Regions from separate parts of the Zhongshania guokunii genome, predicted to be linked through region 3. Evidence: predicted binding sites of a transcription regulator. Region 3 holds the regulator's gene; each other region holds the start of a gene.
The links. Region 3 encodes sigma-54, which starts transcription at its own class of promoters, with help from an activator protein. Its sites were predicted from a motif close to TGGCACANNNNTTGCNNT; they were not measured.
Positions count from the first base shown of each region.

Region 1 (10,233 bases), on a different contig from region 3:
CTGAAAAGAACCATCGCGGGTGTAGGCAATGCTGCCGTCTGGCATTTGCACTTGGAAAAAGCCCTTACCTTCAATGGCAACATCCAAGGAATTATTGGTCTGATTCAAAGTGCCCTGCTGGTGTATTTTTTCTGTAGACACTACCCGCACACCAGTACCGATATGCATGCCGCTTGGCGAACGGGTTTGCTGCGAGGTCTGGCCGCCCACTTGGCGCATGTTTTGATAGAGCAGGTCTTCAAAGGATGCTCGATCACGTTTAAAGCCAGTGGTATTGGCGTTGGCCAAGTTGTTACTGGTTACTTGCATCCGAGTTTGCTGGGCATCGAGACCGGTTTTAGCGACCCATAGTGATGAATTCATAAATAACCCCTTGTTATTCCAAGCGCATTAAGCGGCTGCCGGTTTCAGCAACCGTTTCGGCGGTGCTCATGGCCTTGACCTGCATTTCAAATTGCCGCGCCAGTGAAATCATATTCACCATGGCGTCGACGCTATTCACGTTTGATGCTTCTAAATTACCGGAGCTGATGCGGATATCTGAGGAGGTTGGCGCGCTGCCACCATTGCGCATGCGCATTAAGCCGTCCTCACCCTTCTGCAACTGATTCGGCGCGGCGTCGACCAAGCGAATTCTGTCTACCGTCGACAGTGATTCAGAGCCCTGCCCCAGCGGCACAATCGAAACCGTGCCGTCTTCGCCAATCATCAAGCTTTCGTGCTCGGGAATCGCTACCGGGCCGCCGTCACCCATCACTGGCTGGCCGGCGCCGTTGAGCAGCATGCCGTCGCTAGTAATATGAAAATCACCTCGGCGGCTATAGGCTTCGCTGCCGTCTGGCGCGGTTACCACAAACCAGCCTTTATCGCCGCGAATGGCAACATCCAGCTGGCGGCCGGTGGCCATAATAGAGCCCACCGAGAAATCTGAGGTTTCACCCTGATACACCGAATTAAAACGGGTCGCCATACCAGGGCCTTCAACCTGCTGAGACAGAACGTTCTGGAAATCGCCACGAAAACCCGCCGTGCTCACGTTCGCCAAATTATTGGCGTTAGTGGTTTGGGCCAGCTGCGTATTCTTTGCCGCTGTCATGCCGATATACAGTAATCTGTCCATAAAAACTCCCGATTAATGGCGGCCTAAACCGCCCTCAATTAACGGATATTGATGATCGCTTGGGTTACCGCATCGGCGGTAGAGATCATCTGGGTGTTGGCTTGGAAGTTACGTTGAGCGGTAATCATCTCAACCAACTGCTCGGTCAAATCTACGTTAGAGCTCTCTAGGGCGCCGGATTGCAGCAAACCAAAGTTAGAGGTACCCGCTTCGCCAACCCGTGGACTACCTGACGAAAAGGTCTCTGCCCAAGAGGTGTCACCCTGCTGCTGTAAACCATTGGGGTTGGTGAAACTAGCCATCGCAATTTTACCTAACTGGGTCGACTGACCGTTGGTATAACGAGCCGACACTACACCAGTAGAGGCAACTTCAATGCCAGTTAAGCGACCGGTGGTGAAACCGTCTTGCTGAAGATTATTAACACCAAATTCTTGGCCGTACTGGGTGCTGGCATTAAAGTCGAAAGACAAATTCAAATCCTCCGAGCCCGTACCAGGATCATAGGCTGGATAGGTCACCAAGCCATTTGCGGGTGTCTGCAATACCCCAGCATTACTAAACGAGAGCGTGTTAGCGCCGCCCACGGCATTGTTGTCTACATAGAGCTGCTGGTTCCAGGTATTAGCCGCCGCGTCGCGTACAAAATACAGGGTCGCGGTGTGCTGGGTACCCAATGAGTCGTACACCGTCATGGACGTGGCGTGGTTATAACTGGCCGGCAGAGTTGGATCGAAAGGCGCAACTGTTGGCACTGGTGCATTGGCTGGCAAGTTAACGCCAATCTGGCCGCGCGAGGTTTCTTGGGGCGCATTTTCGTTTACTTCTAACTGTAAATCGCTAAGCGAGCCGGTAGAGAATCCGCCGTTACCCGTTGGTGGAAACACCTGCAGACGCTCCAGATTATTGTTTACCACGAAGCCTTCGCGGTCGACGCTAAAGGCGCCAGCGCGGGTGTATGTCACACCGCCAGAGCCCTTCATGGTGAAGAAGCCTTCACCACTCACCGCGAGATCGAGGTTGTTATCGGTAAAATCAACATTACCCTGGGAGAACTGCTGGGTGATGGTAGCAAGACGAGCACCAGCGCCAGGCGTGGTTTTGGTGACATCGTTATTGGCGGTGGCGTACACATCGGCAAAAGCAGCTCGCGAGCTTTTAAAACCGGTGGTGTTTACGTTGGCAATATTGTGCGCGGTCACATCCAAATGCGATTGCGCTGCGTTTAAACCACTGAGTGCGATACGAAAGCTCATAATGTAACTCCTACTGAGGGAATAGTTTTGTCATTCTCTGAATAGCGCAATCGCAACTCAGCTAATCTCTTTAATTTGTGACAGACTGACCGTACCCAGCCCTTGTACTTGCACCTGAGAACTACCACCGCCCACCGGCACACTGACACTAATGACCCCGCTGCGCATTTCCGTGGTCAGTGCCTCGACTTTGTTGCCGTTTAAATAGTTGGCGCGGATCTGATAATTGCCCGGCGGCATGCGCTCGCCATTTAAGCCAATACCATTCCATTCGAAAGCGCTGGTGCCGGCAGCCTGGGGCCCCATTGGCACCTTGCCAATAACCTCGCCACTGGGCGCCAAAATTTCGATATCTAAGGCCGTGGTGCTGGTGGGCAATTCAACCTGACCTCGCACACTACCGCTGCTAGGCAGCGCAGCAACGCTAGACTCCACGAGCACGTCTTTACCAATCAGCGAGGATGAATCGAGCAGCTGCGCCGAATACAGCGAACCCGTTAGCGCACTGAGGTTTTCGTTCATTTCACTGATGCCACTAACCGAGGTCAACTGGGCCATTTGGCTAATGAATTCGGTGTTGTCCGTGGGTTTGAAAGGATCCTGAGCTTTTAGCTGCTGCAGCATCAACTTCATAAAATCGTCTTGGTCCAGCGACGATGCATCTTTCTTCGTCTTACTGGTCGCGGTCTGCATTTGCAGTTGTTCTAGGGTGCGCACTTCCATTATTCAGACTCCTACTGCTGGCCAAGCTGCAGGGTGCGCAGCATCAAAGTTTTGGTGGTAGAAAAAACTTCAGCGTTATTTTGAAATGAGCGTGATGCCGACATCATATTGGCCATTTCTTCCATGGTGTTGACGTTCGAAGCGTACACATAGCCGTCGACATCAGCTTGAGGATGTCCGGGCTCGTAGCGTTTCATCACTGGCGCATTGCTCTCAACAACGCCAGTTACTGCCACCCCCGCCACTTCGCGCTGCTGGTCCATTACCGTAGAGAACACCGCCTGACGCGAGCGATAGGCCTCGGCCTCGCTACCCGCGACTGAGTCGGCGTTGGCCATATTGCTGGCCACGGTATTAAGACGCATCATTTGCGCATTCATTGCCGATGCGGCGATATCGAGTGGATTAGCCATGATCTATCGGCCTCCCTGAAGTATGGATTTAAGCCCGCTGAGGCGACTGCCCAAAAACGATAGCGTGGCCTGATAGCGCATGGCGTTGTCGGCAAACTCGGCTTGTTCGATATGGCCTTCAACCGTGTTGCCGTCTAGCGATGGCTGATAGGGCTGACGATATTTCAAAGACGCCGCTAAAGCGTCGGCACTGCCATCGGCGCGGCGCTGGTGGCCCGCGCTGGTCACTTTTAGCGCCAGGGTTGGTTGATCCCTAGCTGCCGCTGAATTTGATAAAGCAGTGCGAAAATCAATATCCTGCGCCTTGTAGCCAGGGGTATCGGCATTGGCAATATTGGCGGCCAAGACTTCGTTGCGCTTTTGCCGCAACAGCAGTGCTTGCTCGTGAACGCCTAAGGCTTTATCAAAATTAATCGCCATTTTCTTACCATTTCGCTAAAGTTATTCGGTTTGCAGCCGTTAATCGGTTCAAGGCAGGTTTTCTGCTTTTTGCCGCTTTTGCAATGGATCAAGGCAAAGGCCGTGCCATATAATTTAGTTGTTATTTTTCAATAACTTAAAATCATCAAATTGGGTCACTGCCAAAATAACGGCAAGTTTTTGCCGCTGATCGGCAAAAATCCGGCAAGTGCCATCCGCTTTATTTTTTATACCCCCCGCACGCCACTCAATAAGCAGCAGCCAATCTAGTCACTTATCTAGCAACCAAGACTGGCACAGGCATTGCAGTTATCGACTTACCGACAAATCTTTGACGCGAGCGAATGCAATGAGTGGATTAACAGCCATGGGCCAATACACAACCATGAAAACCACTGCCCCCTGCAAACTGCTATTGGGTATCGCCCTCTGCGTGTTCAGCGCAGCCAGTAGCGGCGCGCCTAGCGAAAGCCACAGCCGGATTGCCGCTACGGCCGAGAACTATATTGCCAGCCGTCATCCTTGGCAGCAGCTCAGCACCATCATCACCGCGCAAAAACTCGACCCCCGCACCAAGCTCAGCAGCTGCCCAGGCAAGCTCCAAGCGTTCTTATCAAGTGGTGCCAAGATCAAACGCAGAACAACTGTTGGCGTGCGCTGTACCGCCGGCGCCAAACCGTGGAAGATTTATTTACCGGTTACCGTAGAGGCCTACGCCAAAGTCATGGTTGCTCGGCACCCCATAGCACCGGGCACCACCATTAGCGCTGGCGACGTGAGCTGGGCAAAACGTGATATCACCAGCCTTGGCTACGGCTATTTACAGTCTTTGGGCGATAAGGGTGGCTATCAAAGCCGCCAGAGTATTGCCCAGGGCGCGGTGCTCACCCCGAATATGGTTAGCGCCAGTAGCATTGTGAATAAGGGGCAGCGCGTTCAACTAAATAGCAGCGATGGTCCCGTTAGCGTGAGCATGATGGGCATAGCCATGCAAGACGGCGCCCTAGGCAGCCGGATACTGGTCAAAAACCTCAATTCCGGCAAGCAGTTAGAGGGTGTTGTAACATCCGAAAACAGCGTCGCTCTCAATTGAGTGATCGGGACAAGTCCCCATGCGCTGCAACGTAAATTCGTGCTAAAGTTCTACCAGATAGTGCCGATACCACAGGCGAAAGCTATTTAAAGAGGATATAAAAATGGTTGACCGTATAGATGGCTCGTCACTGAGTCAGGCCCGCAAGCTAGATGGTGGGCGTACCGGTGCCAGCAAATCAGACAGCACTGTAGCCAGCCCTGCTGCTGCCGACACAGCAAAAGCGCCCCAAGTGGAAACCCCACTAGTGGAGCGCACCCGCGCCCAGGTAAATAGCAGCGACGGCATTGACCGCCAAAAGGTCGAGGCGATTAAAACTGCAATTCGCAATGGTGAATTCACCATCGACGCCAATAAAGTGGCAGCAGCGCTAGTTAATATGGAAGCCCTAACCGGCAGCTGATATGAGCAATGAACTGAGCGACGTACTGCATACCATTCACAGCGAGGCCCAGCGCTTAGAATCACTGCTGGGCGAAGAAGCCCTGATTTTAAAGTTAGCGCGGGAACCTGAGCAGCTGGAGGCGGTAGTTCAGCAGAAGATGGACTTGGTTCAGAATCTCGAGCTTTTAGAAGTGCGGCGCCGGCAGTTAGTCAGTGGCACTGCCGACACCGCGCTAGAAACGCTATGGCAAGAAGCTTTAAACACCCTCAGTCGCTGCCAAGCTTTAAACACCCAAGCTGGCGCCGACATTGCTAGCCAAGCGCGATACGGTAAGCGAGCATTAGAAATTTTGGGGGCCAGCAATAACGACACCCCTATTTATGGCGCCAGTGGCGAAACTCCCAGCACACTCGGTGGCCAACAGCTCGGCAAGGCCTGAGCTGCGTATTTCGAGAACTGTAGCCCTCCCCCCTAATTCACTTCTTCATATTCACAAAACACCGTCAAGTGACTTTTCCATGTAGAGGTGGTTGTCTAATACGCTGTTATAGCTTTTATTGCGTTTTACAATTTTAAAACCCATTTGCTGATATAGACGCAAGGCGCCAGCATTTAATTCCGCGACATCTAAACTCAAAACGGGATAACCGAGTTCGACTGCCCGCGCATCCATGAAATTAATGAGCTGCGCCGCGATGCCTGTGCCCCGCCACTGAGGATTGACCGCAATATGGCACAAGTAGTAACAGCCTTTACGTGGCGGCTTCACCAGACGCAGTTCAAACAATAAGCCCTTTGCAATACCCCGCAAGCCGTACTGAGTAAAAATCGCCTTGGCATTACCTATAAACGTACCGTCGTGGCTCGGTTTATCAAAGCCGCCAATCGTGGCGATCACCTGACCGTCTCGCTCGTACACAAAATGATGACGGTAACTGAACATGGTCGCCGATTTAGCAAACTCAGCGCCTAAAAACTCACGAACATCTGGACCGTGAGCGCGATTAAAAATATGCTCAAAGGCAACCGGCCCCGACAAAAAAACCAAACTGGTAGCGGCTAGGTTGTCATCACTCTGAGCAGGCCGAATTAACATGTTTTTCTCCAAGAATATGGGCGCCGAAAGCGAATTTGGTTTTTTATACCATACTTAATCCGAGCACTGGTGTTTCACACTGTGTGTTGCACGCCACGGCGCTGTAGCACACAGGTTTAACATCGCCTAGCGGTATGAATGACCAGATAAAAGCTCTATGCTAAAAATACCGAGATACTCGGCGCCAATACTAATCAACGTGTACTCAATAACGCCTATTACATTGCAATAAGCCATATTAAAGAGTGAAGCGATGACCCAAAGCCAATCAGCTCAACTTGTTATTTTCGGTGGCACCGGCGATCTCGCCCTGCGCAAGCTGCAACCCGCCCTTTACAAATTACAGCGCGAAGGCTTTCTAGATAACGTCTGCTCGATTATGGCACTGGGCCGAGCCGACATTAGCCATGACGATTACCGCAAACAAGTAAAAACCAAAATGCGCGAATTTTTACCCGCGCATTTTTGGGACGAGCAGCACTGGCAGAATTTTGCTGCCAAGCTCTGCTATGTCAGCTTGGATGTAAATTGCCTTAAAGACTATCATCGCCTCAGCGATTCGATTAACCAGCACGCGGACGCGGCCACCGTTTTTTACCTGGCCACTCATTCTACTTTGTACACGAGCATTTGCCGAAATCTACACAGCATTGGCATTGTTAACGGTCAGTCGAGAGTTGTATTAGAAAAGCCGCTGGGCCACGACTTAGCCAGCTGTACCGAAATTAACCACGAAGTACTGCAGGTCTTCCCAGAGAAAAACATTTTCCGAATTGACCATTATCTTGGCAAGGAAACGGTCCAAAATTTACTGGTGCTGCGCTTTGGCAATGCCCTATTTGGCCCGCTCTGGAATAGCCAATATATCGACAATATTCAAATTACCGTGGCCGAAGATATTGGCGTTGAGGGCCGTGGCGACTTTTACGCCAAAACTGGGGCGCTGCGCGATATGGTACAAAACCACCTTTTACAGCTTTTATGTTTAGTGGCGATGGAGCCGCCCGCCAATCTGCGCGCGGATACGATTCGTGATGAAAAAGTAAAAGTACTGCAAGCTCTTAGACCAATCACTGCCGCCAATGTTAAAGCTAAAACCGTGCGCGGCCAATATATTGCGGGCGCAGTAAACGCCGCCCCCGTCGCTGCCTTTCTCGACGAAACCGGCTTTGAAGACAGCGAAACCACCGAGACCTTTGTCGCCTTGCAAGCCGACCTCCACAATTGGCGCTGGGAGGGCACGCCCTTTTATTTGCGCACCGGCAAGCGCTTGAGCAGACGTTTTTCTGAGATTGTTGTTGAGCTAAAAAAACATCCTTTTAGCTTATTTGAAGGCGACCCCAACGACCTGCCCAATAAGTTGGTAATACGCTTGCAGCCTGAAGAAAACATTACCCTATACAAGGTCAACAAAAAGCCCGGCTTAGGCCGTCAATTAAAGTTGGAACAAGTTGAATTAAATCTGGATGCAGATTTACACGATGAACTACAGGCCCATGAAGCTTATGAGCGACTATTATTAGATGTACTAGAGGGCGACCAAACCCTGTTTATGCGCCGCGACGAGGTGGAGGCCTGCTGGGCGTGGGTAGACAGTATTATTAGCGCGTGGCAGGAAGCAGGTATTAAGCCCAAAACCTATGCGGCCGGCTCTATGGGGCCTAACGCTGCGCTCGCACTACCAGAAAAACACGGGAGAAGCTGGCATGAATAATAAACCCACCCTGATCTTACTGCCCAACCGCGACGAACTAAATACCGTGTTGAGCAATGATATTGGCAAATATTTAAATGCCGTGCTGAGCAAACACAAAGCGGCCAGCCTCGCAGTGTCTGGCGGTTCGACTCCTGCCGAAATGCTCACCCTACTTGGCAAGCAAACACTGGACTGGCCTAAAATTCAAACCTTGCTGGTTGACGATCGCTGGCTCGGAGAGAGTCATCACGACAGCAACCAAGCCATGCTTAATAAAACCCTATTCAGCGGTCTTGCTGCCAATAGCCGCTACCTGCCCCTAAAAAACGAAGCCGCCGATGTAAATGATGGTCAATATGCCTGCGAAGAGCAGTTAACTGAGCTGACGTGGCCGCTGAGCGTCGTTCATCTTGGCATGGGTAATGATGGTCACACCGCCTCGTGGTTTCACGACGCCCCAGAATACCCAATGCTAATGGCCGCCCACGAACAGCACTGCACTGCGGTTCACCCTGGTGCCGCACCCTACTCTCGAATATCGTTAACCCCAGCGGCAGTGTTGAACAGCGAGCGCATTGTGATTCAGGTATTTGGTAAGGCCAAGCGCGATGTGCTGGAGCGCGCGCTGGCCAAAGACGCCGACTTCCCTATTTCGATGGTGCTACACCAGCAGCGCGTACCCGTCGACATATACTGGGCGCCGTAATCAGCGTAGCTAAAGTGACCGCTGGTATAGGCTTTTTAACATTGCTAAATAGCCTTTGCGGTCTTTCGCCAGAGCCTCTTCACTGGGCACAATCCAGCTACCACCCACGCAGTGCACATTGGGCAGCGCTAGGTAGTCGTGGTAGTTCGCTTGGCTTATGCCCCCTGTTGGGCAGAACACCGCATCAGGAAAGGGGCCCGCCAGGGATTTTAACAAGGTGACGCCGCCAATTGCCTCCGCGGGATACAATTTAAAAACACGGTGTTCTTCGGCCATCGCAGCCATGATTTCTGTTGCGGTAGCCACACCAGGAATATAGGTGGTGAGGGTTTTATGGGCCAGCATCGACAGCTCGCGGGAAAAACCCGGACTGATAACAAAATCGGCTTCATCAACGGCGCGCAACATTTGTCTGCGATTTAGCACCGTACCTACGCCAATCCGCGCGTTTGGCATTAGGTCTCTACATAGTTTGACCATTTGCCATGCGTCGGTATGGCGCAAAGTTACCTCAACCGCTGGCACCCCCGCCTCGGCAAATAATTCGGCACAAGCCTTGGCATGATCCAGCGATTTGAACTGTGCTACCGGCATTACCGGCGCGGTTTTATTGACTATCGTCAGTGCATCGTTCATCTAGCGGGTCCTTTACATCTGTATTTCTTAACAAAAGAATACTCTACACGCCTGTCGCGCTAGGGTCGATGCTGGAATCTTAAGAGCTCTGTAGTGGTCTAGAGCGACATCATATTTCCGTCGTTTAATCTAAGGTGCGCTTATAGCGCAGCATGGCCACAGAGCTAACTACCAGCATAAATACCAAGATGGCCGCCAAGTCGTAAACCAATTCTTGGATGCCCGCGCCTTTAAGCATGATACCCCGCACTACCCGCAAAAAATGGGTAAGGGGTAACACCTCCCCAATCATTTGCGCCCAGTGCGGCATACCGCGAAACGGAAACATAAAGCCAGACAAAAGAATCGAGGGCAGAAAGAAAAAGAAAGTCAGCTGCATCGATTGAATTTGCGACTGAGCAATCGTCGAAAAAGTAAAACCCAGTGCGAGATTCGCCAAAATAAAAATTGCCACGCTTAAGACCAGCAAGGCGATACTGCCAATAAACGGCACCGCAAACAGCCAGTGGGCCACCACCAACACAATCACGGTTTGCACCGAACCCACACCGACATAGGGCAGAATTTTGCCGATCATTACCTCAAAGGGCGAACCTGGCATGGCCAGTAAATTTTCCATAGTGCCGCGCTCAGTCTCGCGGGTCATCGCCATGCCGGTAATCATCACTAGCGTCATGGTTAGAATAACC
Region 1 covers NZ_JBFRYA010000001.1:273,197-283,429, reverse strand. The annotation lists gene flgG (flagellar basal-body rod protein FlgG) at 1-363, opposite strand, end outside; gene AB4876_RS01290 (flagellar basal body rod protein FlgF) at 377-1,120, opposite strand; gene flgE (flagellar hook protein FlgE) at 1,159-2,376, opposite strand; gene AB4876_RS01280 (flagellar hook assembly protein FlgD) at 2,434-3,099, opposite strand; gene flgC (flagellar basal body rod protein FlgC) at 3,111-3,512, opposite strand; gene flgB (flagellar basal body rod protein FlgB) at 3,516-3,932, opposite strand; gene flgA (flagellar basal body P-ring formation chaperone FlgA) at 4,282-5,025, shown strand; gene flgM (flagellar biosynthesis anti-sigma factor FlgM) at 5,129-5,428, shown strand; gene AB4876_RS01255 (flagella synthesis protein FlgN) at 5,430-5,849, shown strand; gene AB4876_RS01250 (GNAT family N-acetyltransferase) at 5,901-6,506, opposite strand; gene zwf (glucose-6-phosphate dehydrogenase) at 6,760-8,220, shown strand; gene pgl (6-phosphogluconolactonase) at 8,213-8,908, shown strand; gene eda (bifunctional 4-hydroxy-2-oxoglutarate aldolase/2-dehydro-3-deoxy-phosphogluconate aldolase) at 8,918-9,544, opposite strand; gene AB4876_RS01230 (ABC transporter permease) at 9,669-10,233, opposite strand, start outside.
Region 1: flgB (flagellar basal body rod protein FlgB) is a predicted target of sigma-54. The motif match lies at 4,023-4,040, and genes of this name have one in related genera.

Region 2 (10,233 bases), on a different contig from region 3:
GGGGCATAAACCCCTTCGACCAATGGGGCGTTGAATTGGGCAAACAGATCAGCCAGACCTTGATGGGCACACTCGGCAACCCTAACGACAACAGTCTTTCCGAGCTGGACTCATCCACCACGCAACTCGTTACGCGCTATCGGCAAGCCCAAAACAAATAATTCTCACCAAACTCCACATACAATAAAGGCGCCATGAGGCGCCTTTATTGTATTGATTATCGCTAAACGCTAATTACAGCATCGCCAATAATTCAGCAGTTTTCGCTTCCATCAAAGGTATATCACCATCACTTTCAACATTGAGGCGAACCACCGGCTCGGTATTGGACATGCGCACATTAAAGCGCCAACCATCGAAACTCATGCTTAAACCATCTGTAAAATCTATCGCCGCCGCCAAAGGCGTGTAATGCGCCTGAATCGCAGCAATAACCGTTTTAGCATCGGCAACTTCACGGTTTATTTCGCCACTACAAGGAAATAAAGCAACTCGCTGCTCAACCAGTGACGACAAGCTTGCCGACTTAACTGACATCAACTGCGTCACCAACAACCAGGGAATCATACCGCTGTCACAAAAAGCGAAATCGCGGAAATAATGGTGGGCACTCATCTCGCCACCATATACAGCATTCTCAATCCGCATCCGCTCTTTAATAAAAGCGTGACCGGTTTTACACTGCACCGCTTCACCGCCAGCGCCTTCAACAATGGCAATGGTATTCCAGGTTAGGCGCGGGTCATGCACTATTTTTTCGCCAGGATTTTTCAGCAAAAAAGCTTCCGCCAACAAACCAACTACGTAGTAACCTTCGATAAAGTCGCCAGTCTCATCAAAGAAAAAGCAGCGATCAAAATCCCCATCCCACGCAATACCAAGATCAGCGCCATGCTCTTTAATTGCGCCGATACTGGGCTGGCGATTTTCAATCAGCAGGGGATTAGGCACGCCATTAGGGAAGTTACCATCTGCTTCGTGATGCACCCGAATAAACTCAAAGGGCAAATAGGGCTCGAGTAAGTCCACGACCCGACCCGCACCGCCGTTGCCGGCATTAACCACTATTTTCAGGGGCTTTAAGGATTCAACATCGATATAGCTCAGCAAATGCTCAACATAGGCACCCGAGGTATCCAAGGCTTGCAAGCTGCCCCGTGTTGCAACTGGCGCAAATTCGTTTTTCTCGGCAAGAGCCTTAATATCAAACAAACCCGTGTCGCCGCTGATGGGCTTAGAGCCCTCACGGACAAACTTCATGCCGTTATAGTCTTTAGGGTTATGGCTGGCGGTAACCGCGATACCGCCGTCCATACCCGCATGGGATGTAGCGAAGTAAATTTCTTCGGTGCCACACAGGCCAATATCGTAAACATCCACACCCGCATCACGCAGACCGTCACTTAAAGCGCCCTTAATAGACTCACTGCTCAAGCGAATATCGTGACCAACAACCACTTTCTTAGGCTGAATAACTTCAGCGAAAGCGCGGCCGATACGGTAGGCAATATCTTCGTTTAATTGATCGGGAATACGACCGCGAACGTCATAGGCTTTAAAACAGGTTATTTCACTACTGCTCACGACGAAGCCTCGCTATAAATATTCTCGTAAACATAGTTAGTCGCCTCAATAAAGCCTGGCACACTGCCGCAATCAAAACGCTTGCCCCGGAATTTATAGGCCAGCACGCAGCCGTTCTGAGCTTGGGTCATCAGCGCATCGGTAAGCTGCACTTCACCATTTTTACCGGGCGGGGTGTCACGCAGAATATCAAAAATATCTGGCGTTAAGATGTAACGGCCAATGACCGCCATATTGGTAGGTGCATCTTCAGGCTTAGGCTTTTCAACCATATTACTTACCCGGTACAAACCATCGCCCATATCTTCGCCGGCAATAACACCGTATTTTTCAATCTCTTCCATGGGCACTTCTTGAATCGCGACAATGCTGCAACGAAACTGCTTATAAAGCGCAACCATTTGCGCCATAACGCCGTCGTCTTCCTGATTCAGACATAAATCGTCTGACAATATAACGCCAAAGGCCTCATCACCAATCAAGCACTCACCGGTGAGGATGGCGTGACCAAGACCTTTCATCTCACGCTGACGCGTCATCATGAACGTGCCCTCATTGAGCACATTGCGAATACAGTCGAGATAGCGCTCTTTGCTCGTGCCGGCAATCTGATTTTCCAATTCATAGCTAATGTCAAAATGATCAGCTATGGCGCGCTTGCCGCGGCCAGTTACCAATGCTATTTCCTTTAAACCAGCCTGAATGGCTTCTTCAACGCCGTACTGCACTAGCGGCTTATTAACTATCGGCAGCATTTCTTTGGGCATAGACTTGGTTGCCGGAAGAAAGCGAGTGCCGTAGCCGGCGACGGGGAACAGACATTTTCTGATCATAGTATTTCCTGAGTTGCTGTCGGGAATCATCCCGAATCCTTTTTACGAATGGTAACGCTGCGAGCATTCTCCCAACAGCGACAGCGCTTGGCAAGCACTGCTCTTTTACCGACGAGATATGACAAAGTAATGACAGCAAGCATCACGCCAATGTTGACATTTTGATGTGCCATCCAAAACCTTCGTGCTAAGATAAGCGCAACATTTTCAAACTGATAATATGGCCTCATGTCTTTAATTCATCAAAATAGCTTTAACAAACAAGAACTCATCGACTGCGGACACGGCAAACTATTTGGCCCTGGCAACCCGAAACTTCCTACCGACAATATGCTGATGGTGGACCGCATCACCCATATCAGCACCGAGGGCGGCAGCTTCGATAAAGGCGTTTTAGTGGCCGAACTGGATATTAATCCAGACCTATGGTTCTTCGACTGTCACTTTAAAGGCGACCCAGTTATGCCAGGCTGCCTAGGCCTAGATGCTATGTGGCAGCTTGTTGGTTTTTATCTTGGCTGGCGCGGCAATAGCGGCAAGGGCCGCGCACTAGGAGCTGGCGAGGTGAAGTTTACCGGTCAAATCCTGCCCGATTCAAAGCTCGTTACCTACACCCTGAACTACAAGCGTCTTATTGAACGCAAACTAATTTTGGGCATCGCCGATGGCGAAGTCGCGGTTGATGGCAAAGTCATCTATACCGCCAAAGATCTGCGTGTTGGTCTATTCAAAGACGACGCCAGCTTCTAAAGCTCACCAAACACCCCTTAAATTAAAACCACAGCTTACAAACGAGGTATCCGATGAAACGTGTTGTCGTAACCGGTATGGGAATAGTTTCCAGCATCGGCAATGACTTGTCAGAAGTGCTGACGTCACTGCAAGAGGGTAAGTCGGGAATCGCGTTCAACGAGAAATACAAGGAGATGGGGTTTCGCAGCCAGATTTCAGGCTCCATCAAAAACCTTGATATCAAAGAACGCATTGACCGCAAGCAACTCCGCTTTATGGGCGATGCCGCGGCCTACGCCTATATTGCCATGCAAGAAGCCATTACCGACTCTGGACTAGAAGAGCATCAAGTCAGCAATGAGCGCACTGGCATTATCGCCGGCTCTGGCGGCGCGTCTTCAGCCAACCTGATTGAGTCTGCCGACACGCTCCGCGAGCGCGGCGTAAAACGCATTGGACCCTACCGCGTTACCCAGACCATGGGCAGCACGGTTTCTGCTTGCCTGGCCACACCCTTTAAAATCAAAGGTGTGAACTACTCAATTTCCTCGGCTTGCGCGACCAGCGCACACTGCATTGGCAACGCCATGGAGCTAATTCAGCTTGGCAAGCAAGACGTGGTTTTTGCCGGCGGTGGCGAAGAAGAGCACTGGTCTTTGAGCTGCTTGTTTGATGCCATGGGCGCTTTGTCGACCAAGTATAACGACACCCCCGAGCAAGCCTCTCGCCCTTACGACGCCAACCGCGACGGCTTTGTTATTGCCGGCGGCGCGGGCATGGTCGTACTCGAAGAGTTAGAACACGCTATAGCGCGCGGCGCCACCATTTACGGTGAGCTGGTGGGCTACGGCGCGACCTCTGATGGCTATGACATGGTTGCCCCAAGCGGCGAAGGCGCGGCGCGCTGCATGCGCCAAGCGCTGCAGGGTGTTAATGCCGACGTGGATTACATCAACTCCCACGGCACTTCGACTCCTGCTGGCGACATGCAAGAGCTAAAAGCCGTTAAGCAAGCTTATGAGGGCAAAACTATCCCCGCGATTGGCTCGACCAAATCACTGGCTGGTCACTCACTGGGCGCAACTGGCGTGCAAGAAGCGATATTCTCACTATTAATGATGAAGCATAATTTTATTGCGGCATCAGCCAATATTGAGACCCTAGACGACGAAGCAGCCGGTGTACCGATTGTGCTAACACGCCAAGACAACGTTACTCTTAATACAGTAATGTCGAATAGCTTCGGCTTTGGCGGCACCAACGCCAGCTTGGTATTTCAGCGCTATCAGGCGTAATACCGCCTAATAACACTTGTAGCGCTGCGCGCTGCAAGTGTTCGCTTTTCCGTACACGACAAACAAAACCCGCCTTTATTTCAGTTCAAATCCCGCACAAAAATCACATCAACGCTATCGCCGCGCGCCACGGTTTTGCCAACCGGAATAATCGCCAAGGCATTACACCAAGACACCGAAGACAGCGCCCCCGAGCTTTGCTGAGGGTGAATATCAACCGTCATCCCATCGGCGCTAGGCACGACCCGCGCACGCAAATACTCCTGACGCGAACCCGCCCGCGGCCAGTCAAATAAAGCCTTAGCAGACCACTGCACTGGCAATACTTGCTCTGCTCCCAGCATTTTCAACAGGTATGGCCGAACTAATATGCAAAACGTAACGAAGCCAGACACCGGATTACCAGGCAAGCCAAAAAACGGCACCCCCGCAACACGACCATAGGCCAGCGGCTTACCCGGCTTAATGGCGAGCTTCCACAAATCTAGCGAACCCATAGCCTCGACCTGAGCCTTGACGTGATCCTCTTCACCGACCGACACACCACCACTGGAAATAACCACGTCGGCACTGGCGCTAGCCTGCTGCAAAGCAGCGCGAGTCGCTTCCGGCGTATCGACAACAATGCCAATATCGATTACCTCCACGCCCAGCTCGCTCAATAGCGCAGCCAGCATTGGTCGATTGGAATTATAAATTTGACCTGCAGCCAAGACTTCGCCTGGCTCGCGCAACTCATCACCGGTCGACATTACGGCAACTCGCAGCTGCCGCCCAACGTCGACAGCGGCAAACCCCAGCGAGGCCAGCAGACCGAGATCCGCCGCCCGCAGCCGGTGGCCCTTGCTGAGAATTAGCTGCCCCTTGGCAATATCCTGCCCCTGAGGGCGAACATGCTGACCAGTGCGCGGCACAATATTGACCTTTAGCTCACCGCCGACCAATTCACAGTCTTCCTGCGCCACCACGGCATCGGCGCCCGGCGGAACAAATGCACCGGTAAAAATACGCGCCGCACTGCCCGCTTGCAGCGCACTGCCAAGTACGCCAGCTGGAATACGCTGAGTAATAGGCAGCGTTCGATCACCATTAACATCTGCTGCGCGCAGTGCATAGCCATCCATTGCACTATTGGCGGCGGGTGGCACATCGATTTCGGCATAGATATCGACGGCAAGGACCGCGCCCAAAGCCTGTTCCAAACCTTGCGACTCGACGCCCCATATTGGAGCGTCTGTTAATAATTGGTGCAAAACTTCATCTACAGACCGCAGAGCCATGATCACGTTACCGTGTTAGCGCGAACTTTAAGCACCCCAACAAAATTACAGGGACGGTGCCGACTGTCGAGCTGATCCCGGATGACTTGCTGCCACGCAGTTTTACACGCGCCGGTTGAGCCTGGCATACAAAAGATAACCGTGTTATTTGCCAAGCCAGCAACAGCGCGGGACTGAATTGTCGAAGAGCCGATTTCGGTTAACGAGACCGCCCTAAACACTTCGCCAAAACCTTCAATAACCTTATCGAATAACACCGACACCGCCTCTGGAGTTGAGTCCCTCCCGGAGAATCCCGTACCGCCAGTAATTACTACCACCTCAATATCCGCATCGGCGATCCACGCCGACACTGTAGCGCGAATCTGGTAGATATCGTCTTTCACTATCTGCTTGGCCACCAAGCGATGCCCCTCATCAGCCAAGGCCCCAGCTAAATACTGACCAGAACTGTCGTTACTCTCATCGCGGGTATCCGATACCGTTAATACCGCCATCCCCAGCGGAGTAAACTCTGTACTACTGCTCATTTGGCAGCCTCCTCGCAAACCGATTTAATCATCCGCGGCAAATAAGCTCGCCACGGCAAACGCTTAATACCGAAATCTTGCAGTATGCGATCACAACTCAAAACCGGCACGGCTGGGCGCCAGCCTTCGCCGCCGTCATCAACCTCAATATCGGCAATCGGCGCCACAAACTGTGAGGCAAACGCACACGCCACTTCCGCAAATTCGTAAGCACTGGCGGCGCCACTACTGGCATAGTGATATACCCCGCGGCAGGGAGTGCCACAGCTTATCTGATCTACCAAACCAGAAATCACTCGAGCTAAATCAGCCACCGGTGTTGGGCACGCCATCCTTGTGTCGTTCAAACGCAACACTTTTCCGCCGCGCATGGTTGCCAAACAGTCACCGAGGAAATTATCGCCCTGCACCGCAATCAACGGCCCAGTGCGTAGCACCATACCCTGCTCGCCAGCCGCGCACAGCAATTGCTCAAGCTCCGCTAGCTGAAACCCCGCCACATCACTCGGGGCGAGTTCGTCACCCTCGGCGTACTCCACCTCTTCGGCGGCGGCGCCAAACAGGCGACCGTCACTTAATAACAAATAGGGCACCGCCAACGCATCACAGCGCGCCTTAAAATCTTGACGCAATGCCAGCAGGCGCTGAAGCTCTGTCGCATCGCAACTGTCCTTGCACTGTAAAGACACCAAGGCGTCGGCATCGACAACCATCGCGCCGCGCAGCTGATCCACACCCAAGGCGTGCACGTCGTCGAGCGGCAACGCAATACTGGCTCGCGATCGAGAGGCAAACTGACTTTGCAAAGCAGCGCTCAAGGCACTGCTGCGAGAAATCACAACAACATTCACAGAAGGTTCACAGAATTAAGTAGTAAGGCAAGTTATTAGAACTTGCAGAAAAGGCAGTAGCCCCCGACACCCAGCTTAATCAACACAAAAACAAGGGACTCAACATTACTCAATGCTAAGGCGATGCGCAAGATTGTATAAAGCCACAGCGCAATTCACTTGCTATATATAAAAATACCCGCCGAGGCGGGTATTAGATTTTCACACTACTTCCGAAGGTAACCATCAGAATGGAATATCATCATCAAAATCATCAAAACCTGCCGGCGGATTTTGTGCAGGCTGCGGTGCTGGCGCGCGATTCTGCTGTTGCGGCGCAGACTGAGCTGGCGGCGCGCGGCGTGGAGCGGCCGCTTGCGGCGCCTGTTGAGATCCATAGCCATCATCGCCGTAGCTCTCGCCAGCAGAACCGCCACCTGAGCCTCCCCGACTATCGAGCATTTGCATTTCTGCCGCTACGATTTCGGTAGTGTACTGATCAACGCCTTCTTTGTTCTGCCACTTACGAGTTCGCAGCGATCCCTCTACATAGACCTTCGAGCCTTTTTTCAAATACTCGCCGGCGATTTCGGCCAAGCGATTAAAAAACACCACTCGATGCCACTCTGTGCGCTCTTGGGCCTGACCGCTCTGCTTGTCCTTCCAAGTTTCGCTTGTTGCAATGGTGACATTGGTCACTGCACCGCCGGAAGGCATGTAACGGGTCTCGGGATCTTGGCCCAAATTGCCGACCAAAATAACTTTATTTATACCACGCGCCATGCGTTCTCTCCTGTTTTTCTATGAATGCGAACCAACGTCCGCAACAGATACTGCACTATACCGGATTCCGCTGATAGCAGCCATTTAGCTGCTTAGCTGCAAGCCTTCGGGCAAGCTCGCTGGATCAAAATTACCATCTACCCGCAAATATGCAACGCGCTCACTTTCAAGTACGGTGACATCAATAGTACCGGGCAGAGCCAACACTTCGCGGCGAATATCCGCAACATCCCAAACACCAAACTGCCAGCATAGAATAAGGCTTTCTGATTTAGCCGGTACCAACATTCCCCAAGCCACCAGCAACCACGCTCCTGCGAGCACCGCCGCGCCGACAAAAACTGAACTAGCACCCCAGCGCCCAAATAGGCCACCGCCAATTGCGCCGCCACAAAAGGCACCAAAGAATTGGAATGTTGAGTAAACACCCATCGCCGTGCCCTTGCCCCCAGCATAAACGGTCTTGCTTACCAGCGACGGCAGCGACGCCTCTAGCAAATTAAAGGCAACAAAAAACAAAGTCATAATTCCGAGCAGCGGTATTAGCGACTGACCAAAATAAATAGCGACGATTACTGACAATAGAATTCCGCAAATACCGAGCAAAAAAATCTCGCGCATTTTACTGCGCGTTTCGGCAATAATAATCAGCGGCACCATACCGATAAACGCCACCACCATCATTGGCAAATACACCTGCCAATGATCACTACGCGCTAAACCCTGATTTTCTAGAATGCCTGGCACGGCGATAAATATCGCCATTAAAATAGCGTGTAAGCTAAAAATACCCAAATTGAGACGCATCAAATTACGGTCGCGAAGACAGCGCCCCAGCAAACTCCCCAGCGATTGATTGTTTGCATCAAGACTTTGAATATTCGGTGTTGGCACCACAAATAAAGTAATTGCAATGCCTACCGCCGCCATTATGGAAGTTAGCAAAAACAAACCCGACACGCCGAACCATGAGGCGGTTAAAGGCCCAAGTACCATTGCAACCGCAAAGGACACGCCAATACTCATGCCAATTGCCGCCATTGCTTTGGTGCGATGCTGTTCACGAGTGAGATCTGCAAGCAAGGCAGTTAAGGTACTCGCAATTGCCCCGGCGCCCTGCAGCAGCCGGCCCGCAATAATACCAAATATGCTTTCCGCGCCCGCCGCGACCAAGCCGCCAGCAACAAACAGCAACAGCCCTGCGATAATGACAGGCTTACGACCTATGCGGTCTGACAGCATGCCCAGCGGAACTTGCAGCGCCGCCTGCCCCAAACCGTAAATTCCCAGTGCCAAACCGACCAATACTGGCGTACTGAATTCATACTCGGCTGCGTATAAACTTAATACCGGCAGCAGCATAAACAAGCCGAGCATACGGGATGCATACAAGCTGGCCAGCGACACGACCGCACGGCGCTCAGTTGCACTCATCGATTGATGATTCAAAGGCGGAAAGATCCTGAAAAATAAAGGTATTTAGCGCGCCATTCTAGCAGCTATACCCCCGCCAAAAAACCATACATATTAGCAACGAGCTTATTTTGCGCCGCACTCCTTAGCCGTCGTATAATGACCGGTTTATCAGGCCGAGAAATTATATGGATCGGATTATCGTTCGCGGTGCCCGCACCCACAATCTAAAGAATATCGATCTTGATATACCCCGCGACAAATTAGTCGTGATTACCGGACTGTCCGGTTCCGGTAAGTCATCATTAGCGTTTGACACACTCTACGCCGAAGGTCAGCGCCGCTACGTCGAATCACTATCGACCTACGCTAGGCAATTTTTGTCAATGATGGAAAAACCCGACGTTGACCATATCGAAGGCCTATCACCTGCCATTTCGATTGAACAAAAATCCACATCGCACAACCCCCGCTCCACAGTGGGCACTATTACAGAAATATACGATTATCTGCGCCTGCTATTCGCTCGCGCCGGCGAGCCTCGCTGCCCAGATCATAACGCCGCGCTTTCTGCGCAAACCGTCAGCCAAATGGTCGACACCGTATTGGCGCTACCCGAGGGTAGCAAGCTAATGATGCTGGCGCCCATTGTACAAAATCGCAAAGGCGAACATATTCACACCTTTGAGAAATTGCGCAGCCAGGGCTTTGTCCGGGCCAGGATTAATGGCCTAGTCACCGATCTCGACGATTTGCCCGCGCTGGATAAAAATAAAAAGCACACCATCGAAGTCGTCGTAGACCGCTTCAAAGTGCGTGAAGACCTCACCCAGCGCCTAGCGGAATCCTTTGAAACCGCACTTGAACTCACCGACGGCATCGCAAGCATTGCCGACATGGATGATCCTAAAGCAGCAGAGCTTACTTTTTCGTCCAAGTTCGCCTGCCCACAC
Region 2 covers NZ_JBFRYA010000023.1:37,954-48,186, reverse strand. The annotation lists gene pgi (glucose-6-phosphate isomerase) at 1-161, shown strand, start outside; gene AB4876_RS18360 (phosphohexomutase domain-containing protein) at 235-1,584, opposite strand; gene galU (UTP--glucose-1-phosphate uridylyltransferase GalU) at 1,581-2,417, opposite strand; gene fabA (bifunctional 3-hydroxydecanoyl-ACP dehydratase/trans-2-decenoyl-ACP isomerase) at 2,646-3,167, shown strand; gene fabB (beta-ketoacyl-ACP synthase I) at 3,221-4,444, shown strand; gene AB4876_RS18340 (molybdopterin molybdotransferase MoeA) at 4,525-5,724, opposite strand; gene moaB (molybdenum cofactor biosynthesis protein B) at 5,727-6,254, opposite strand; gene AB4876_RS18330 (sugar nucleotide-binding protein) at 6,251-7,105, opposite strand; gene ssb (single-stranded DNA-binding protein) at 7,331-7,867, opposite strand; gene AB4876_RS18320 (MFS transporter) at 7,952-9,316, opposite strand; gene uvrA (excinuclease ABC subunit UvrA) at 9,469-10,233, shown strand, end outside.
Region 2: galU (UTP--glucose-1-phosphate uridylyltransferase GalU) is a predicted target of sigma-54. The motif match lies at 2,550-2,567, and genes of this name have one in related genera.

Region 3 (10,233 bases):
TTAAAGAAGTGGCAGCGCGGGAAGCCGCAGAGGCGCCTTTACAGGTATTTTTGAGTGATTTGGCGAGTCGCTATAAATTGATCTTGGTTGGCGGCACTATTCCACTGCCGGCTGAGGATGGTCGAGTTTATGCGTGCAGTCTAGTGTTTGCCGCTGACGGCAGTTGCGTGGGCAGCTACCGAAAAATACATTTATTTGACGCCGATGTCGCGGATGGTCACGGCCGTTATCAGGAGTCCGATACTTATGCTCCTGGCAGTGCGGTAACAGTGGTAGATACAAGTATCGGCCGGCTGGGCTTGGCAGTGTGTTACGACCTGCGTTTTCCTGAATTATTCCGAGCGATGTTAGACCTTGAACTCGATATTATTACCTTACCGTCAGCGTTTACTCGCAGCACCGGCTGGGCACATTGGCTGCCCTTGCTACGCGCGCGGGCAATTGAAAATCAGTGCTTAATTGTGGCGGCCAATCAGGGGGGTGTTCACGACCCTAAGCGCGAAACCTCGGGCGGCTCAGTAATTATAGATAGTTGGGGGCGGGTATTAGCTGAGGCGGGCTTGGGCGAGGCCTGTGTGAGCGCCGAGTATGATGCCGAGGCCCAAGCCGCTGTGCGCAGGCTTATGCCGGTCGCCCAGCATCGCCGCATATAGCCGTCGCCGATAAAAGCTTAGTCGGCCGGTTTGTGGATCTGCAGTTCTTTGAGGTATTGGAAAAGTTTGCGTTTGGCCGCTGGCGGCTTCTTGGCTTGGGCGTCTTTGTCGATTTGCATTACCAGTTGGCGCAGGCGCTGGCGGTCGGCGTGGGGGAAGTCCCCTAATACCTTTTCAATGGCGCTGACACCAGTGGTGGCGAGTTCATCGCGCAGCAACTCTAGGCGTTGGAATTGTTTGGCCTGCTCCCGTTGGCCCTCTTCGCGCTTGGCGAGACCGGCTTCAATCTCGGTGAGGTCGGTATCGCGCATCAGCTTGCCAATGTATTGCAGCTGGCGGCGCAGAGCTTCGCGACTGGTCAGTTTGCGCGCAGTGCTCAGCGCCTCGGAGAGGTGCTCATCGTGAATTGGAATCTTGGCCAATTCATTATTGCTGAGCTTAACCAGCTGCTCCCCGAGCTGCTGAAGGGCCTGCATCTCTTTTTTTACAGCTGTTTTGCTGGGACGTTCTGATTCGGGTATCGGGTCAGTCACATTAAATTCCGTTGCTATTAAGCGTAGAAGAAGGTGGCAAGGCCAAGAAAGGACATAAAGCCAATCACGTCGGTGACGGTGGTTAATACCACGCCACCGGCGAGTGCCGGATCTATTTTCATTGATTTCATAATAAGTGGCAGCGCGGCGCCAGCAAGAGCTGCGGTAATTAAATTGATGACCATCGCGGCGGCAATGATTGCGCCCATTAGCGGATCGCCAAACCACAGCGTGGTTGCGCCCGCTACAATGACCGCCCACAGCAGGCCGTTAATGGCGCCAACCATGATTTCACGATTAATCAGCCAGCGGCTATTGTCGCGGCTGATATGGCCCAGTGCCATACCGCGAATAACGACTGTGAGGGTTTGGGTGCCCGCTACGCCGCCCATGCTGGCAACTATTGGCATGAGCACGGCCAAGGCCACGACTTTTTCAATGGTGGCTTCAAATAAATTGATTACCCCAGAGGCGATAAACGCGGTGAGCAGGTTGATGCCCAGCCAAATAGCGCGTCGCGGTGCGGTGGTGAGTACGGCGGCGAAGGTATCTTCATCCTCGTCCAAACCGGCCATGCTCATCAGCGAGTGGTCGGATTCTTCTCGGATAACGTCAACCACGTCATCGATGGTGATTCGCCCTAATAGTAAGCTGTCGTCGCCTATAACCGGCGCCGACACCCAGTCGTGACGGGCAAAGAGCATGGCAACTTCGTTGGACGACATGCTGGCCGAGATCGGTTCGACCTCGGTGTCCATGATTTCCCGAACGGTGACGCTGGGGTCAGATACCAGCAGTTTGCGCAGTGACAAGATGCCGATGTACTGATCGTTGCGGTTGACCACAATTAGGTTGTCGGTCATTTCGGGCAGGCTTTCGTGGCGACGTAAATAGCGCAGTGCCACGTCGAGGGTGATGTTAGGCCGCACGGTGATCGTGTCGGTGTTCATCAAACCACCGGCGGTGTCCTCGTCAAAGGACAGCACGTGCTCTACGCGGAGGCGGTCCTGATGATCCATTGACTCGAGAACTTCACGAATAACCCGATCCGGTAATTGCTGGAGAATGTCCGCAATATCATCGGTTTCAAGGCCTTCGGTGATGGCGGCCACTTCTTCGGCGTCCATCTGGCGCAGAAATTGGCTCTGCACTTCGTCATTGAGGTGTTGGAGGATGTCACCTTCATTCTCAATGTCGATCAGCTGCCACAGCACACTACGAATTTTGTGTGGTGTGGATTCAATAAGGTGGGCGGCGTCTGCGGGGGGCAGGCCATTTAGCATGCGGCGGATTTGCAGGAAACCACCGGAACCCAAGGCGTCATTGAGGGTTTTGAGTTGGCTCTCGGTTTGAAGCTTGTCTGCAGTCTGGGCCATACCTATCCCTAGCCTGAGCCGTGATGGTTAAAAGAGTAGTCTGGCTAATTATCCTTTAAAGCGGGCCGCGCAACAATCCGCGAAGGAGTTGCGGGTGAAATAAAGTTAAATCTTACTCTCCCTCGCCAAAACGTTGATTAATAAGATCTTGTATTGCGGCCATCGCGGCATCTTCGTCGCTGCCATCGCAAATAACGGCGATCTCGGTACCCTTGCTGGCGGCGAGCATCATCAGCGCCATAATACTTTTGCCGTCGACTGATTTGTCGCCAATGCGAATGGTAACCGCAGCGCTATAGGCGGCGGTGGTGGCGACAAGTTTGGCTGCTGCGCGGGCGTGCAGGCCCAATTTATTAATAATTATTAGTTTGGTTTCGACCATCGTAATCTCTAGTGCTGCAGCTCGCGGTGGCGAACTTGGAGGTCTGGGTAATTGTTGCGAAGCACCTCTGCGAGGGTTTCAACCATATATACTGAGCGATGTTGGCCACCGGTGCAACCAATGGCGATGGTGAAATAGCTGCGATTGCTGGCTTCAATTTTGGGTAGCCATGTCTGTATATATTGCAGAATATCAGCGTGCATTTGCTGAACATCTGCTTGCTTGCTAAGAAAATCTTGTACGGCGGAGTCTCTGCCGGTTAAGGCACGTAAACCTTCCTGCCAGTGGGGGTTGGGTAGCATGCGTAAATCGTAGACTAGGTCAGCGTCGAGGGGTAGTCCGCGCTTGAAACCGAAGGACTTCAGCTGCACCGTTAGGCGGCTGGCGTCGGTGCCAAGAATTCGGTCGCGTATGGTCGCGCGCAATTCGTGGACGGTCATGTCGCTGCTGTCGATTGCCAGCGATGCTTCTACCACAATTGGTTCGAGGAGGATCGACTCAAGTTTGATCGCGTCGGCCAGCGGCAGTGAATCGGTTGCTAAGGGGTGGCGGCGACGGGTTTCGCTGAAGCGCTTAATTAACTTGTCGTCACCAGCATCGAGAAACACTATTCGCAGTTGAGCGTGTTTTTTGACTTGTTCACAGAGCGATTTAAACTTTGCTAAGCCAACTGGAGAGTTGCGGGCGTCGATACAGACCGCAACTTTCTGGTGGGCATTCAGCGGGTTTTGCGCTAGTTCGCGCACTAGTTCAGGTAGTAGCGACACCGGTAAATTGTCGATGGCATAAAAGCCTTCATCCTCAAGTTGGTGAAGGGCGGTACTTTTTCCGGAGCCGGAGCGGCCGCTGAGGATGATCATTTCCATTAGGGTTTCAATGCACGTTCAAGTAGCGCTTGGTCGGAGTCGGCATTGCGCAGGTCGCGACGAAACTCTTCCTCGTTAAACGCTGTGGCCAGTGCGCCGAGAACCTTGAGGTGCTCATCGTGGGCTTCGGCAGGGACAATAAGGGCGAATACGAGATCCACGGGGGCGTCGTCGATGGCCTCAAAGTCGATGGGCTGCTCTAGCTTAAGGAGCATGCCGGTGATCGCTGAGCAGCGGTTGCTGCGGCAGTGGGGAATCGCCACGCCGTGGCCGATACCGGTACTACCCAGACGTTCTCTGGCGAGCAATTCATTGAATAATTCGTCGGCGTTAAATTCGTCATTATCGGCACTGATTTCAGTAGAGATGTATTCGAGAAGACGTTTTTTACTGGTAACGGACGCACCGCTATGGGTGCGTCCTAGTGTGAGAATGGAATTGAGTATCATGGTTTCTTGCAACAGAGAGAGTGAGTGGATCGAAAGGTCTCAGCGACCTAGCGATTTTTCTTTGTGTTTAATTAATTGCCGGTCGAGTTTGTCGGTTAGGCTGTCGATTGCCGCGTACATATCCTCCGATTCACAGGTGGCAAATAAATCGGCGCCGGCAACGTGAACGGTGGCCTCGGCTTTCTGGACCAATTTTTCCACAGACAGGGTGACGTCGGTATTGGTGATATTGTCAAAGTGTCGTTGAAGTTTGCCGAGTTTTGTATTGACGTAATCGCGAAGAGACGGGGTGACGTCAACGTGGTGACCACTAACAGTAATCTGCATATTTTACTCCTTCATCGCTGAATATAACTAGCGCCTCACGGCGCGTGTATGACGACAATGACCGTAACAGGGGCACTGCCACTATACTAGTCGTTTCCGCTCGTTTGAGGGCGGAATAACCAGTGATTCTCGATATTTTGCAATGGTGCGACGGGCAACTTGGATGCCTTGCTCGCCTAGTAAGTCAGTGATTTTGCTGTCGCTCAGCGGCTTGCGCGGGTTTTCAGCGGCAACCAGTTTTTTGATTAGAGCGCGAATCGCGGTAGAGGAGCATTCACCGCCAGTATCGGTGGACACATGGCTGGAAAAGAAGAATTTGAGCTCAAAAATTCCCCGCGGGGTGTGCATGTATTTTTGGGTGGTTACCCGTGAGATGGTGGATTCGTGCATGCCCACCGCCTCGGCAATATCGTGCAGGACGAGTGGCTTCATGGCCTCTTCGCCGTACTCAAAAAAGCCGCGCTGGTATTCGACAATTTTGGTGGCGACCTTCATTAAAGTCTCGTTGCGGCTGAGCAAGCTTTTAATGAACCAGCGCGCTTCTTGCAAATTGTCGCGAATATAGTCGTTGTCGCTGCTATTGCTGCTTTTCCGCGCCAGTGCCGCGTAGTGGGCATTAATCTGGATTTTGGGGGCAATGTCGGGATTTAATTCGACCAACCAGCGATCATCCTTCTTGCTTACAAACACATCGGGAACCACATACTCGGTTGAGTCGGCACCAATGCCGTCACCGGGAGTGGGGTTGAGTGATTGAACTAATTTAATCACTTCGCGAAGCTGTTCTTCTTTCAAGCGGCAGCGGCGCATAATCTGGTTATAGTCGCGATTTCCCAATTGCGCCATATATTGGCTTACAACAAGGCTAGCTTCTTCGACGTAGGCTGTGCCTGCGGGTAATTGCTTCAGCTGAATTAAGAGGCACTCTTGTAAGTCGCGGGCAGCGACCCCCGGAGGATCAAATTGTTGAATGAGGTGTAAAACCGCATTGAACTCTTCAATTTCAATGTCTTCATTGGCAAAGCCTTCAACTAATTCTTCGGCGCTAACGGTTAGTCGGCCTTTTTCATCGATGGCATCGATAATGGCTTCGGCAATAATGCGGTCAATTTCTGACAAGCGACTGAGGTTAAGCTGCCAGCGCAGGTGGTCTTGTAGGGAGTCGGAGCTGGAGTTCCGGTAATCGTTGTTGTAGTCGCTGTCTTCCGACGAGGAGCCTGAGCCCGTGCCGCTGCCGGTGGTTTGGTAAACGTCGTCCCACTGGCTGTCGACGGGCAGATCTTCAGGTATATCACTGCGCTCAGCCCAGTCGGCGTCGGCTTCTGGTTGTGGCGCTTCTGTCTCTTGATCGCTGGTTTTTTCGGCCTTTTTGGGTTCGGCGGAGGTCGGTTCGATATTGACCTCGATGTCTTCGCCCTCGTCGCTGATTTCAAGTAGTGGGTTTGAGTCTAGCGCCGATTGGATTTCTTGCTGAAGGTCGAGGGTGGATAATTGTAATAAGCGAATCGCTTGTTGCAGCTGAGGTGTCATGGTCAAGCTTTGACCGACTTTGAGCTGTAGCGATTGTTTCATAGGCAGTGGCTTCTACAACAGGACAGTGGCAACACGAACAAATGAGTTTGTTCTACCGGCAATGATTATGCCTCTCTCTCAGTGTAGTCGGGACAATCATTGCCTGCAATACCTGTGCCGGTTCATTTGTAAAAGACTGGTAGTCTTTGAATAAAAACGTCGTGTTGCGCAATGGCGGTGGCCGTGCACTGCGACAGCCAAGTTTAGAACCTTTGGCGTGGCCGCAAAGTTACTGTTAAAACCTGTCGGGTGGGCTTATAGCGTAAATTTATCGCCAAGGTAAATGTCGCGCACAATCTGGTTGTTGAGTACGGTGTTGGCGTCACCTTCGGCGACAATACGGCCTTCGCCAACGATATAGGCTTTGTCGCAAATGTCGAGGGTTTCACGAACATTGTGATCGGTGATTAGTACGCCTATACCTCGCGCCTGCAGATGTTTGACGATATTTTGGATATCGTTTACCGAGATAGGATCGACGCCGGCAAAGGGTTCGTCAAGCAGGATAAAGCTGGGTTCGGTCGCAAGTGCGCGTGCAATTTCAACTCGGCGGCGCTCGCCGCCTGAGAGTGACATGCCCATGGATTTGCGAATATGGGTGATATGAAATTCCTGGAGGAGGGCCTCGAGTTTTTCATTGCGCTGTTTGCGGTTGAGGTCGCTGCGGGTCTCTAGAATGGCCATGATGTTATCGGCGACGCTCAATTTACGAAATATTGACGCTTCCTGGGGTAAATAACCGACGCCGTGTTTGGCGCGGCCGTTAATTGATAAGCGGGTAAGGTCGCGGTCATCGAGCCGGATCGAGCCGCGGTCGGCATTCACAATGCCTACAATCATGTAAAAACAGGTGGTTTTGCCGGCGCCGTTGGGGCCGAGTAGGCCTACTATTTCACCGCTGCTAATGGTGAGCGACACATCCTTAATGATTTCGCGGCCCTTGTAGGCTTTGGCGAGATTACTGGCTTGCAGTACGGGCATAATTAACGCGACTCTTCGCTATTGGTGCTTTCCGCTGGTGGGCTATTAGCGGGCTTGTCGTCGGCAGCGGTTTCGCTGTCGGGGATGGCTTGGGGTTGTAAGGTCATTTTAACGCGATGTTCTTTTTCATCGGTGCCGCCGTCGGCAACTACCATTTGTTTGCGGCCGCTGTACACCACGCGATCACCGGAGATCTTTGAGCCCTGGTGGGTGATGGAGGCATTGCGTTGCAGCAGAATCTCTTCCTGCTTTAGGCTGTACTCAATACGCTGAGCACTGGCAATGACCACGCCTTCATTGGCTCTGGGTTGCTGTTCGAAATAAGCGGGGCTGCCCTCGGCAATAACTTTTTCTACCTTGCGATTGGCCTCGATGATTGTAAGTTTGTCGGCGGTAATTTTGAGTGAGCCTTGGCTCATGCTGACATTGCCGATGTAGACACCTTGGTTATTTTCATAAATAGCTCGGTCGGAGCTTAGGTTTATGGCCTGCTTGCGATCTTCGGGTAAGCTCAGCGCAATGCTGCTAACGCCAAGGAGCAGCGTGGTGACTAGCGCAGCTTTAGATAGGGTCATAGTGGCCTTTTACCTGGTCGAGGAGTTCAACTCGTTCATTCTTCATGCTGGCTTTCATGCCCATTGAATGGGTTTTGCCATTTCGCAGCGAGAGAGTTAATGCTTGGTCGGTACTAACTTCGCTGCTTTCTAAATTAATTCGCAATAACTCAGTGCTTATTTGTGCTTGGCGAATCAAGTCTTTTACGAGCACGGTATCTAATAGGGTTAAATGCTCGCCATCTTGGGTCAGCTTGCCGGTCTTGGCGCTGGCTGTCCACGGTCTCTGGTTGGCGATATTGCCGATATAAAAGGGCTCTTGCAATGCTATCGAGCCATCCGATATCAAACGTTCGGCGCTGGTGGCGCGCCACTTATAAGCAATATGACCGTCAGCGCTGTATTTTATGCCACTGACTTGGCTTAAATGTGAGTCGGCGTCCGGTATGGCTTCAAAGCGTTCAACAATGCTTAATTTACCGCTTTCACTGAATTGGGTGAGGTACACCACGGTGCCGACCATGGCGGTAATAGCCGACAGTACCGAGAATACGGTAAATTTAATTTGCTTCATCTTAGAGGTACTGTTCCAGTGCGCTATTCAGCTTGCCCTGTGCTTTAAGAATCAGCTCGCAAACCTCGCGAATGGCCCCATTGCCGCCAGCGGCTGTAGTTTGCCAGTCGGCGTGGCGGGCGACGAAGTGGTGGCCATTAGCAACGGTAATGCCAAGGCCTGCTTGGCGAATGGCTGAGAGGTCGGGTAGGTCGTCGCCTACATAAGCGATGTCTTGCATTTCAAGACCGAGGTCGGCGCGCAACTCTTCGAGGGCGACGAGTTTGTCTTCGCGGCCTTGGTAAATCAGTTCAATCTTTAGCTCGCCTGCGCGGCGTTTGACCAGTTCTGAACAGCGTCCAGTAATGATCGCCGGCTTAATGCCCGCGTCACGTAGCAATTTAATGCCGAGTCCGTCGAGAATGCTGAAGGCTTTCATCTCTTCGCCGCTGTTGCCAAAGTAGAGGCTGCCGTCAGTGAGAACACCGTCGACGTCCATGGCGAGTAGTTTGATGGTTTTCGCTTTTTCAATCACGCTGTGCATGGTGCTGCAGTTTCCTAAGCTACGCCTGCTTTGAGCAGGTCGTGGGTGTGGATGACGCCGACGGGTTGGCCGCTGTCGTTGACGGCAACCAGTACCGTAATTTTATTATCTTCCATGATGCGCAGTGCTTCTGCGGCCATGGTGCCAGGTTTAATGGTGCGGCAATTGCGGGTCATAATGTCATCGATCGGGCAGCTGTGTATATCAATACCGCGGTCAATGGCGCGACGTAAGTCGCCATCGGTAAAAATGCCTGCGAGTGCGCCGCTGTCGTCAACCACCGTGGTCATGCCGAGGGTTTTACTGCTCATTTCGAGCAGGGCGCCGCTCAGTGCGCTGCCCAAAACAATTTTTGGGATGCTGTCGCCAGTGTGCATTATGCTGTCTATTTTCAGTATCAGCCTGCGGCCCAAGGCGCCACCGGGATGAGATAATGCGAAGTCATTGGCGGTGAAACCCCGGGCTTCGAGTAAAGCGATAGCCAGTGCGTCTCCCATGACCAAGGTAACGGTGGTGCTAGACGTGGGAGCGAGGTTTAATGGGCAGGCCTCTTCGGCCACACCAACATTTAAGTGCACGTCGGCGGTAGTGGCGAGTTCGGAGGCGGGATTGCCCGTGAGGGCAATCACTGGCACCGCCAGCAGTTTAAGCAGCGGTAGAATCGTAATGAGTTCACCGGTGGTGCCTGAGTTGGAAAGCGCGATAACGACATCGCCGGCGGTAATCATGCCCAAGTCGCCATGGCTGGCTTCGCCGGGATGTACAAAAAAGGCCGGAGTGCCAGTGCTGGCGAGGGTAGCGGCAATTTTATTGCCGATATGACCGGATTTACCCATGCCAGTCACTACGACTCGACCCTTGCAGGCGAGTAGAATGTCGCAGGCTTTACTAAAGCTTTCGTCGATACGCTCGGCAAGGACGGCAACAGCGTCTCTTTCCATGCGGATAACACGTAGAGCAGAGCTAGTATAAGATGATGGAGTGGTCACACGAGATTACCTGAATTAGTGAGTTGCCCGTTAAGCTGGGGCTAATGTTAGCTATGATAATTTCCAATGTGACAAAATAACAGGATTAGCTGGCCTCTACATTGGGAGACTTTCCCGTAAAAGGGGGTCGAAGCTTGCAGTTTGCAGTGTTGTGCCGTTTTCATGCGGTTAAAATTTATCGAGGGGATACTATGTTTAAGCAAATTTTACTGGCGGCATTGATGACTTTTGGCCTGCTGGCTCAGGCATCTGCTACTGAGAAGGGGCCTTACGAGGTCGTTGCCGACACCACTCAAGAGTTGGTGAAGGTAATTGAAGAAGCGCGCAGCTATGTAGATAAAGACCCCGAGCGCTTTACTAATGAAGTGCGTCGCATAATGGATGATGTTGTCGACTTCCAAAGTTTTGCTCGCGGCATTATGGGCAAATACGGTAGCCGAGGTTATTACCAGAG
Region 3 covers NZ_JBFRYA010000004.1:151,651-161,883, reverse strand. The annotation lists gene AB4876_RS06190 (carbon-nitrogen hydrolase family protein) at 1-653, shown strand, start outside; gene yjgA (ribosome biogenesis factor YjgA) at 671-1,186, opposite strand; gene mgtE (magnesium transporter) at 1,204-2,562, opposite strand; gene AB4876_RS06175 (HPr family phosphocarrier protein) at 2,675-2,944, opposite strand; gene rapZ (RNase adapter RapZ) at 2,953-3,810, opposite strand; gene AB4876_RS06165 (PTS sugar transporter subunit IIA) at 3,810-4,259, opposite strand; gene hpf (ribosome hibernation-promoting factor, HPF/YfiA family) at 4,299-4,586, opposite strand; gene AB4876_RS06155 (RNA polymerase factor sigma-54) at 4,668-6,158, opposite strand; gene lptB (LPS export ABC transporter ATP-binding protein) at 6,414-7,139, opposite strand; gene lptA (lipopolysaccharide transport periplasmic protein LptA) at 7,142-7,714, opposite strand; gene lptC (LPS export ABC transporter periplasmic protein LptC) at 7,701-8,267, opposite strand; gene AB4876_RS06135 (KdsC family phosphatase) at 8,269-8,790, opposite strand; gene AB4876_RS06130 (KpsF/GutQ family sugar-phosphate isomerase) at 8,805-9,731, opposite strand; gene AB4876_RS06125 (MlaC/ttg2D family ABC transporter substrate-binding protein) at 9,971-10,233, shown strand, end outside.